One region of the Micromonospora sp. NPDC048930 genome, then DNA from elsewhere that is predicted to be linked to it. Evidence: riboswitches for the same ligand, from Rfam matches in the RefSeq annotation. Region 1 holds a riboswitch; the other holds the start of a gene.
The links. A riboswitch is a leader RNA that binds a small molecule or an ion and turns the genes downstream of it on or off. The one in region 1 is predicted to bind cyclic di-AMP.
Positions count from the first base shown of each region.

Region 2: another riboswitch for cyclic di-AMP. It lies ahead of ACGFI9_RS22735 (NlpC/P60 family protein); the one in region 1 lies ahead of ACGFI9_RS34885 (coiled-coil domain-containing protein).

Region 1 covers NZ_JBICUB010000024.1:53,380-58,045, forward strand. Annotated here, with positions in the region: gene ACGFI9_RS34875 (SRPBCC family protein) at 112-597, shown strand; gene ACGFI9_RS34880 (hypothetical protein) at 599-1,111, opposite strand; gene ACGFI9_RS34885 (coiled-coil domain-containing protein) at 1,218-2,285, opposite strand; cyclic di-AMP (ydaO/yuaA leader) riboswitch at 2,290-2,422, opposite strand; gene ACGFI9_RS34890 (cation diffusion facilitator family transporter) at 2,567-3,481, opposite strand; gene ACGFI9_RS34895 (HelD family protein) at 3,587-4,666, opposite strand, start outside.
Region 2 covers NZ_JBICUB010000008.1:263,768-268,433, forward strand. Annotated here, with positions in the region: gene ACGFI9_RS22725 (SDR family oxidoreductase) at 1-375, shown strand, start outside; gene ACGFI9_RS22730 (endonuclease/exonuclease/phosphatase family protein) at 614-1,483, shown strand; cyclic di-AMP (ydaO/yuaA leader) riboswitch at 1,792-1,941, shown strand; gene ACGFI9_RS22735 (NlpC/P60 family protein) at 1,992-3,071, shown strand; gene ACGFI9_RS22740 (type II secretion system F family protein) at 3,082-4,011, opposite strand; gene ACGFI9_RS22745 (RNA-guided endonuclease InsQ/TnpB family protein) at 4,167-4,666, shown strand, end outside.

The sequences.
Region 1 (4,666 bases):
CGGTGCCCGGGCCGGCCGGTCGGCGGGCCGGATTCCCCACCCGCCCCGCGTCATGCCGGCGTGGTGCGGGACCTTCGACCGTTGCCAGGCCGGCCCCGGTACGGGACGATCGTGCGGACCGTCGACGGCGAGGGGGAAGGGTTGCTCAGCAGCGACAGCTTCAGCTACACCGTGCAGGCCCGCTGCACCCGGGCGGAGGCTTCCGCCCTGCTCGGCGACCTGACTCGGCAGGGTGAGCTGCATCCGCTGATCGTCCGCGTGCGGGAGTTGCCGCCCCGGCCCGGCGCCCTGGCCAGTTACGCGATCACCGACCGGCTGGAGCTGGGCCCGCTGCACTTCCCCGTCACCTACCAGGCGGACGTGCTGATCGCGAACGAGGACGAGGTGGTGACCGTGGCCCGGCAGCAGCCGGCCACCACGGTGCGCAACCACACCCGGCTGCGGGACGAGCCCGACGGCGTGGTGCGGATCGACGTGGAGATCACCCTCTCCGCCCCGGCGCCCCTGTTCGGGTACGCCTTCCGGCAGGCCCGCGCGGCCCACCTCGGCCTGGCCAGCCGGCTCGGCGCCACCCTGGAGCAGGGGCGCCGGGCCTGACTCACGCGCCCCGGCCGGCCGGCACCGCGCGCCGGGCCGCCGGCACGGTCGCCCGGCGCAGCCGCCCCCACGGCTTGTACGTGGAGAGCACGGTGGCGATAAGCAGCAGGGTGGTGGAGACGCCCGGCGCGACGACCAGGTCGACCCGCAGGTGGGCGTCGGCCGCGGCGCCGAGGTCGCCGAGGTGCCGGACCCGGGGGGTCAGCAGCAGGAGCACCAGCCCGAGCATGACGGTGGTCAGGCCGAACTTGACCAGCACCCAGCGCCAGCGCAGCAGGCCCCAGGGGGTGAGCAGCGCGCTCGCCACCCCGACCAGCCAGACGGCCACGCTGAGCGGCGCGAACAGCCAGGTGACCAGCAGCCCGGCGGTCGGGTAGACCACCTCGGGGTCGGCCCCGCGCAGCCCGGCGATGCCCAGGGTGAGCAGTACCAGGTCCGCGCCGAGCCAGCCCAGCGAGGTGACCAGGTGCAGGGTGAGCAGGGCCTTGCGCCCAGCGGGGGAGAGTCGGCTCATGCTGCCGATCCTGCTTGGCCGGATTCGTCGCGTCGTGGGGCCGGTGTCGACATCCGGCGTACGTCACCGGACGTAGGGTGGCCCGCCAGGGGCGGGCCACCCCGGGTCAGTAGACCGACAGGTGCACGTGGTTGGTGTGGTCGCTGGACGGGTCGCCGTTGCCGCCGCTGTACGCCTTCCACCCGCTGCTCGGCAGCCAGATCTGCTTGTACCAGATCACGTAGAGCACGGCGAGCGCGTCGGAGTTGCGGATGAAGTAGGCCGCCAGGTTGTTGCCGTACGTCTTGTCGCCGCCGGTGGCCACCCCGCCGAAGCCGTCCTGCTGCGCGGCGAAATCGCACGCCCGGCCCTTCGGGTGCTCACCCGAGCCGCTGGGCCGGTAGCAGGAGACGTACCGGGTGAACCCGGCGGCCTTGGCCTGCTGGAGCGCGTGCAGCGTACGCGGGGTGATGCAGCCGTCGGCGGGCGTCGGGTCGTTGACGCTGCACGACTCCGGCGGCCACGAGCCGTCGGCGTTGCGCGGCGCGGGGGTCGCGTTCGCGGTCGACGTGCCGCGGGTGCCGCTGCCGTCCGCGGTCGCCGCCCGCCTGTTGGCCACCTCCAGCGCGTGCTCGGCCTGCTGCTTGCGCTTGGCCATCACCGCGACCTGCTTGCGCTGCTCCTGGATCTCGCCGTTCAGCGCGGCCTGGGTGCGGGTGGCCCGGTCCCGGGTGTCGATCAGGTCGCGCAGTGCCCGGTCCTCGTGGGCGGCGACCTGCTCCAGCGCGGCGGCCCGGTCCAGGAAGCCCTCCGGGCTGCCGGCGCCGAGCAGCGCCGAGGCGGTGCCGAGCCGCCCGCTCCGGTACGCCACCGCGGCGATCTCGCCGACCTTGGCGTCACGGGTGCCCAGCTCGGTGTTGATGGTGGCGAGCTGGGTGTTGAGCTGCTTCTGCCGGGCCACCGAGCGGTTCAACGCGGTCCGCGCCTCCAGCCAGCCCTTGCTGGCCGCGTCGAGCTGGGCGCGCAGGGCCGGGGTGCCGCCCTCGTCGTCGCCGGGCGCGGCGGCGAGCAGGCCGGTCGGGGAAGCCGCCGAGGCGGGGGAGACCGGCAGGGCCGCGACGCCGAGGGCGAGCGCCGCGACGAGCAGGGCCGCCAACCGGGCGACCGTCCGTCGTACAGGTGCCACTGATGGCATTCAGGTGTCCTTCCGTCAACCGCCGACCGGGTTAGCTGACGGGTTCGGGACGGAAGATCCCTACCGCTGACGCGGATGCACCCCAGGTACGTGGTTCCCCGGCTCGCCGTGCTCCGGCGATTAGGCGACGGCCACCTCCGGGCGCCGGTGGGCGCCGCCCGGCGGAGGCCGCGACCGAGCCTACCGGCGGGTCGCCGGGCCGGCCCCGGTCGCGGGGCGGTCAGCGGCGGTCAAAACCGGCATAAGTGCACAATAGCCACTTGGATTTAAGATTGCCCTAATTACCACTCGACTTGCCCGCAGGCCCCGGCGGACGCTCCGGGTTCGATCTGCAACGTGGCGTGCTCGATGCGGAAGTCCTCGTGCAGGGCGGCCCGGGCCGCCGCCAGCACGTCGCCCACCTCCGCGCCGGGAGCCATGGTGAGGTGTGCCGAGGCCACCTCCATGCCGGAGGTGAGCGTCCAGACGTGCAGGTCGTGCACCTCCGCGACGCCGGGCACGGCGGCCAGCCGGTCGTGCACCGCGGTCACCTGGAGGTGTTCCGGGGCGGCCTGCACCAGGATGCGCACCGCGGCCCGGCCGAGCCGCCAGGTGCGCGGCAGGATGAACAGCCCGATCGCGACCGCGACCAGCGGGTCGGCCCACCACCAGTCGGTGAGCGCGATGAGCAGGGCGGCGCCGATCACGCCGAGCGAACCGAGCAGGTCGCCGAGCACCTCCAGGTACGCCCCGCGCAGGTTGATGCTCTCCTCCGCGCCGGAGCGCAGCAGCGCGAAGGCGGCGAGGTTGGCGAGCAGGCCGAGCAGCGCCACGGCGAGCATCGGCCCGGCGAGGACCTCCGGCGGCTCGCCGAACCGGCGGACCGCCTCGACGAGGACGTAGACGGCGACCGCGCCGAGCAGCACCGCGTTGGCCAGGGCGGCCAGCACCTCCAGCCGGTAGAGCCCGAAGGTGCGCTGCGGGTCGGTGTCGGCGCGGCGGGTGGCGGTGATCGCCGCCAGGGCCATCCCGATGCCCAGCACGTCGGTGAACATGTGCCCGGCGTCGGAGAGCAGGGCCAGCGAGCCGGTGGCGAACGCCGCCACCGCCTCGACCAGCATCAGCGCGGAGAGCAGCCCGAACGCGGCCCAGAGCCGACCCCGGTGGCGCTGCGCGGCGTTGGCCACCGCGCCGCTGTGGTCATGACCTGCGCCCACGCCCACACCCTCTCGTCTCTCGCCCCGCCCGGGCTCAATCTATGCTCACATCGCTATGTATGCAAGTGACGGTCGGCTGTCGGCGCCCGTGAGCGGGAGCCGTCGTCAGCCGACCGGGTCGAGCGTGGTGAGGCGCTGGGTGGCCCGGGAGAGCGCCACGTAGAGCGTCCGCACCCCGGAGGGGTCGGCCCGGATCTCGCTCGGGGCGATCAGCGCCACCCCGTCGTACTCCATGCCCTTGGCCTCGAGGCTGGTCACCACCTGGAGCCGGGTGTCGCCGAGGTCGCCCAGCCAGCCGGCCACCTCGTCCCGGCGCGGCACCGGCGTGATCACGCCGACCGTGCCCTCGACCTCGGCCAGCAGCGCGCGGACCGCCGCCACGGTGGCTGGCCGCAGCTCGGCGGGGGACACCGCCAGCTCGACCGGCGCCACCCCGGTGGAGCGCACCGCGGTGGGCAGCGGCAGGTCCGGGTAGAGCCGGCGGATCTCCGCCGCCGCCACCGCGAAGATCTCCGCCGAGTTCCGGTAGTTGGTGGTCAGCTCGTACCGGTACCGGCGGCGGCGGCCCAGCGCCTGGTCGCGGGCCCGGGTCAGCTCCTGCGGGTCGCCCGTCCAGGCGGTCTGCGCCGGGTCGCCGACCACGGTCCAGGAGGCCAGCCGGCCGCGCCGGCCGATCATCCGCCACTGCATCGGCGAGACGTCCTGGGACTCGTCGACCACCACGTGGGCGTAGTCGCGGTAGTCCTCGGGGCGCTCCCGGGCGGCGGCCCGGGCCGCGCGCTGCCGGTCGGCGTACGTGCTCAGCTCGCGGACGCCCCCGGCGAGCTGGAACGGGTCACGCTTCGGCTTCCGCCGCTGGACCGGCTTGCCGAGCAGCGCGTCCAGCTCGTCCAGGAGCGCGATGTCGGCGATGGTCAGCCCCTCGGTGTCCAGGCTCCGGTACGCCTCGGTCAGCAGCCGGATCTCCGTCCCGGACAGCACGCCGCCGGCGTACCGGCGCAGCCGCTCCGGGCGGGCCAGCCAGCCGAGCACGTGCCGGGGGTGCAGCCGGGGCCACCACGCCTTCAGGAACTCGCGGAACTCCGGCCGGTCGATGATCTCGTCCTCGAACGCGGGCTGCTCCGGCAGCCGGCCGATCCGCAGCGTGCGGGCCTGCGCGTACAGGGCGGCCAGCACGGCGTCGAA
Region 2 (4,666 bases), on a different contig from region 1:
GACGCGACGATCATGACCGTCTCCTCGGGCCTGGCGTTCGCGCCGCTCAAGGTCACCCCGAGCTACAACGCGTCGAAGGCCGCGATCCACATGCTCAGCGAATCGATCCGGCTGCAGCTCGCCGACACCAGCGTGAAGGTCGTGGAGCTGGAACCGCCGGCCGTCCGTACGTCGCTGCTGCCCGGCCAGGAGACCAGCGAGTTCGCGATGCCGCTCGACGAGTTCGTGGCCGAGGTCGTCGCGCTGCTCGAGTCGCAGCCGGACGCGAAGGAGATCCAGGTCGAGCGGGTGAAGTTCCTCCGGTACGGCGAGGCGCGCGGCGACTACGACCAGGTCGTCGCGACGCTCAACGCGGCCGACCCGCACGGAAAGTAGGCCCGGACGCCCGTCCGTCTCCCGAGCCCACGGGCATCTGGTGCCACCACGATCTGTGAGGGCCGGTCGCGAGCGACCGGCCCTCCGCGTTTCCGCGATGGCGTGCCCGGACGAGCGTGGCCGTCGAAGCGCCACCGGCTGGTCATACCGGCTTCGGCAGGAGATCATCGATGACTCCACGAGCGGCATTTAGCGTGTATTGCGCCCCGAACCGGGGTAAACCATGCGGGAGGACACCTTGAGACTGACCCTTCACCGCCGCGTCCTGCTCGGTGCGGCGCTCGCCGTCACGCTGGCAGCGCTGCCGCTGGCCACACCGGCCGGCGCGGCCGAGCCCGCGGGATCGGAAGCGCCGCCCGTGGCGCTGCGCGTGGCCACCTACAACATCCATGCCGGGGCCGGCGAGGACAACGTCTTCGACCTGGCCCGGACCGCGGAGGCGATCCGGGCGCTGAACGCCGACGTGGTCGGCCTTCAGGAGGTCGACGTCCACTGGGGAACCCGCAGCAACTTCGTGGACGAGGCCCAGGAGTTGGCCGACCGGCTGGGTATGCAGGCGTTCTTCGCGCCGATCTACGACATGGATCCGCTGACCGCCGGTGCGCCCCGCCGTCAGTACGGGGTCGCGGTCCTCAGCCGCTACCCGATTCTCGATGCCGAGAACCACGAGATCACCCGGCTCTCGACCCAGGTGCCCGACCCGGTACCCGCTCCGGCGCCGGGCTTCGCCGAGGTGACGATCAACGTGCGGGGTGCGCACGTGCACGTGTACTCCACGCACCTCGACTACCGGGCGGACCCGACCGTGCGGCGCATGCAGGTCGCGGACACGCTGGACATCCTGGCCGCCGACTCCGGGCCGAAGGTGCTGGTCGGCGACCTCAACGCGGAGCCCGGGGCGCCCGAGTTGGCCGCCCTGTGGCAGGACCTGCGTGACACCGCCCCGACCGGCGGCAAGACGTACCCGGCGATCAATCCGGTGAAGCGGATCGACGTCATCGGCACCTCGCCGGACATCAGCGTGGTGGGCACGAACACCATTGCGACCTCGGCGTCGGACCACCGGCCGGTGGTCAGCGACCTCCTGCTGCACCAGCGCGGCAACTGATCACGGCCGCCAGGGGGTGCTCCGGTCATGGGACCGGAGCACACCTCGGCCTGCTGCGACCCCGGGAAAACCGCTGAGCCTCACCCGGGGATCGCCGGGAGGAAACAGGACGCAGGTTGCCGCCCCAAATTAGGGCCGATTAAGAATTCGATTAGCGAAGACTTATGGTACGCATAATCCCGGCACCCAATGTGCCCGCCTGACCGCGCAGAGAATTGGCGTCACCGGCTCGTTGATTTCCTCGGGCTGCCCTCACTAATGTTGATCAGCGTCCGTTCCGGATGTCGGTCTCCACCTGGAGTTCCCCGGGACGGTCACCGCCGAGTCGCTGGACGTCACTGGCGTCGCCAGGCGAGCCGGGGAACCACCGTAGTTTCGGGGTGAATCCGCATCAGCGGTAGGGCGCCTTCCACGCCCGAACCCGTCAGCTAACCCGGTAGGCGGTCGAGGTCGGTGCAGCGTGACGTGCGTCGGCCCCGAGTGGAAGGAGCCGAGCCCGTTGCCACCCGTGCGCACCCGGCCCGCCGGATCGCGGCTGTTCACCAGAATCCTCGCCGTCGCGGCGGCGGCCATGGTGGCCGTCGGACCGGCGGCCCCCGCCCACGCCGCGCCGTCGGCCGCCGATGTGCAGAAACAGATCGACGCGGCGTGGCAAAAGCTCGAACCCGTTATCGAGCAGTACAACAAGGTCCGGACAGACCTGACCGCGAACCAGCGTAGATCGGCCGAACTGAGCCGGAGGATCGAACCGCTCGGCAGGTCGGTGGAGGTCAGCAGGAACCGGGTCCAGGAGATTCTGGCGGGTTACTACAAGCAATCGAGGTCACTTTCCACATTCAATGCCCTACTGACCCCCGGCACGCCGCCGACCGCGTTCGGGGATCAGCTCGCACTCGTGAATCAGGTGGCGAATTCGGAGCAGCGACAGATCACCCGGCTGTCCGCCGAGCAGGCGACCTACGACGCCGACAAGGAGAAGATTGACGCGCTGATCGCCATACAGCAGCGCCAGCAGGCCCAGCTGGCGGCGCGCAAGAAGGCCATCGACGCCGAGATCAAGCGGCTCAACGCGCTACACCGGCAGATCGCTGCCGCGGACGCGGCCAAGGCGGCCGCGGAGGCCGCGGCGGCCAGAGCCGCAGCCGCCGCGCAGTCAGCCGCCACCACGAGCAGCACCTCCCCCATCACGGGGACCAGTCCGCTGTTCATCGGTGGGAAGTGCCCCGCCGTCCCCATCACCGGCAGCGGCGGCGTCGCGGCCAAGACCGCGTGCAAACAGATCGGCAAGCCGTACGTATGGGCGGCAAACGGCCCGGACTCGTTCGACTGCTCCGGCCTGACCCAGTACGCGTGGGCTGCGGCCGGAGTGCAGCTGGACCATTACACAGGTTCTCAATGGACCGCGGGCGTGGCGGTGAGCAAGGCGAACCTTCGCACGGGTGACCTCGTCTTCTTCTACTCGGATCACCACCACATGGGTATCTACGTCGGCAACGGACTGCTCGTCCACGCCCCGCACACCGGGGACGTGGTCCGCATGGCCCAGCTGTCGACCATGCCCTACAGCGGCGCCCGCCGCCCCGGCTGACCGTCCGGGGTCACTTGAACAGGCCGCTGTGCAGGATGTTGATCACACCGGGTCCGAGCACGACGATGAACAACGACGGGAAGAGGCAGAACACCAGCGGGAAGAGAATCTTCACCGGCACCTTCTGGGCCAACTCCTCGGCCCGCTGCCGCCGCCGTACGCGCATTTCCTTGGCCTGCTCGCGCAACACCTTGGCGACCGGAATGCCGAGTTCGGTGGCTTGGACCATGAGCGCGCAGAAGGTCTTCAGCTCGACGACCGTCGTCCGTTGGGCCAGCCGCCGCAGGGCGTCCACCCGGCTCATCCCGAGTTGGATCTCCTGGAGGGTGCGGGCGAACTCGCTGGCCATCGGTCCCCGGCCGTAATGCGTCACCTGGGCCAGCGCCGCGTCGAAGCCGAGTCCCGCCTCCACGCTGACGGTGAGCGTGTCGAGGATGTCCGGCAGCGACCGCCGGACCGCCTCCTGCCGCCGATAGCCGAGATCGTAGATGACCAGGTCGGGAAGGTTGGCCCCGAGCGCGGCACCGAGCACGCCACCCACGATCACCGCGGGCAGCCCACCGAGGAGGCTGCCCAGCAGGCCCCCGCAGACCGCGAGCCCGATCAGCCCCAGCCCCTTGACCTCGTAGACCCGGTCGATCGTCCAGTACGCCGGGTTGCCGGCGAAGTCGAGCCATCTCCGCAGCCGCTCGACACCGCTCGCCGGAGTCAGCGCCCGACCGATCCGGACCATCCGGGCGCCCAGCGGCGTGACCACCCGTTCGCCGAACGCCTCATCGGCCGGTCCCGCCTGCCCGGCGGCGTAGACCTGGTCGATGGCGCTCAGGCCCTTGGCCACGCCGGCCCGGTCGAAGCTCGCCGAGGCGACCGTGACCACGATGAGCGTGACTCCGGTGAAGATCGCCGCGCCTGCCCCGACGAGGATGACCATGCCGCTCATCGAAGTCCTTTCGAGGAAACCCCGTCCTTTAGGGCAGGGAGGAATCGAACCCCTGCGGAGCAGGGCAAGAAAAGTCGGTTCGTCGTCAGGGCGGGCCGGCGTGCACCTTTAACGACCCGCGTCGGATCACACATTGATGCACTAGTATGTGAGCGGTGCGGGCCATCCACGTGAAGCGGGCGTTCAAGTACCGCTTCTATCCGACCGACGCGCAGGTAGCGGAGTTGTCGCGCACGTTCGGGTGCGTGCGGAAGGTCTACAACCTGGCGTTGGCGGCCCGCACGCAGGCGTGGACGCTGCGGCAGGAGCGGGTCACCTACAACGCCACGTCGGCGATGCTGACGGCGTGGAAGAAGACCGAGGAGTTGGCGTACCTCAACGACGTTTCCTCGGTCCCGCTGCAGCAGACGCTGCGGCACCTTCAAACAGCGTTCACGAACTTCTTCGCCAAGCGGGCCCGGTACCCGCGGTTCAAGTCGCGGAAGAAGTCGCGGAGGTCGGCGGAGTACACCACCAGCGGATTCCGCTTCCGGGACGGGAAGCTGACCCTGGCGAAGATGGCGGAACCGCTCGACATCGTGTGGTCCCGACCCCTGCCTGAGGGTGCGCAGCCCTCGACGGTGACCGTGTCGCAAGACAGCGCGGGGCGCTGGTT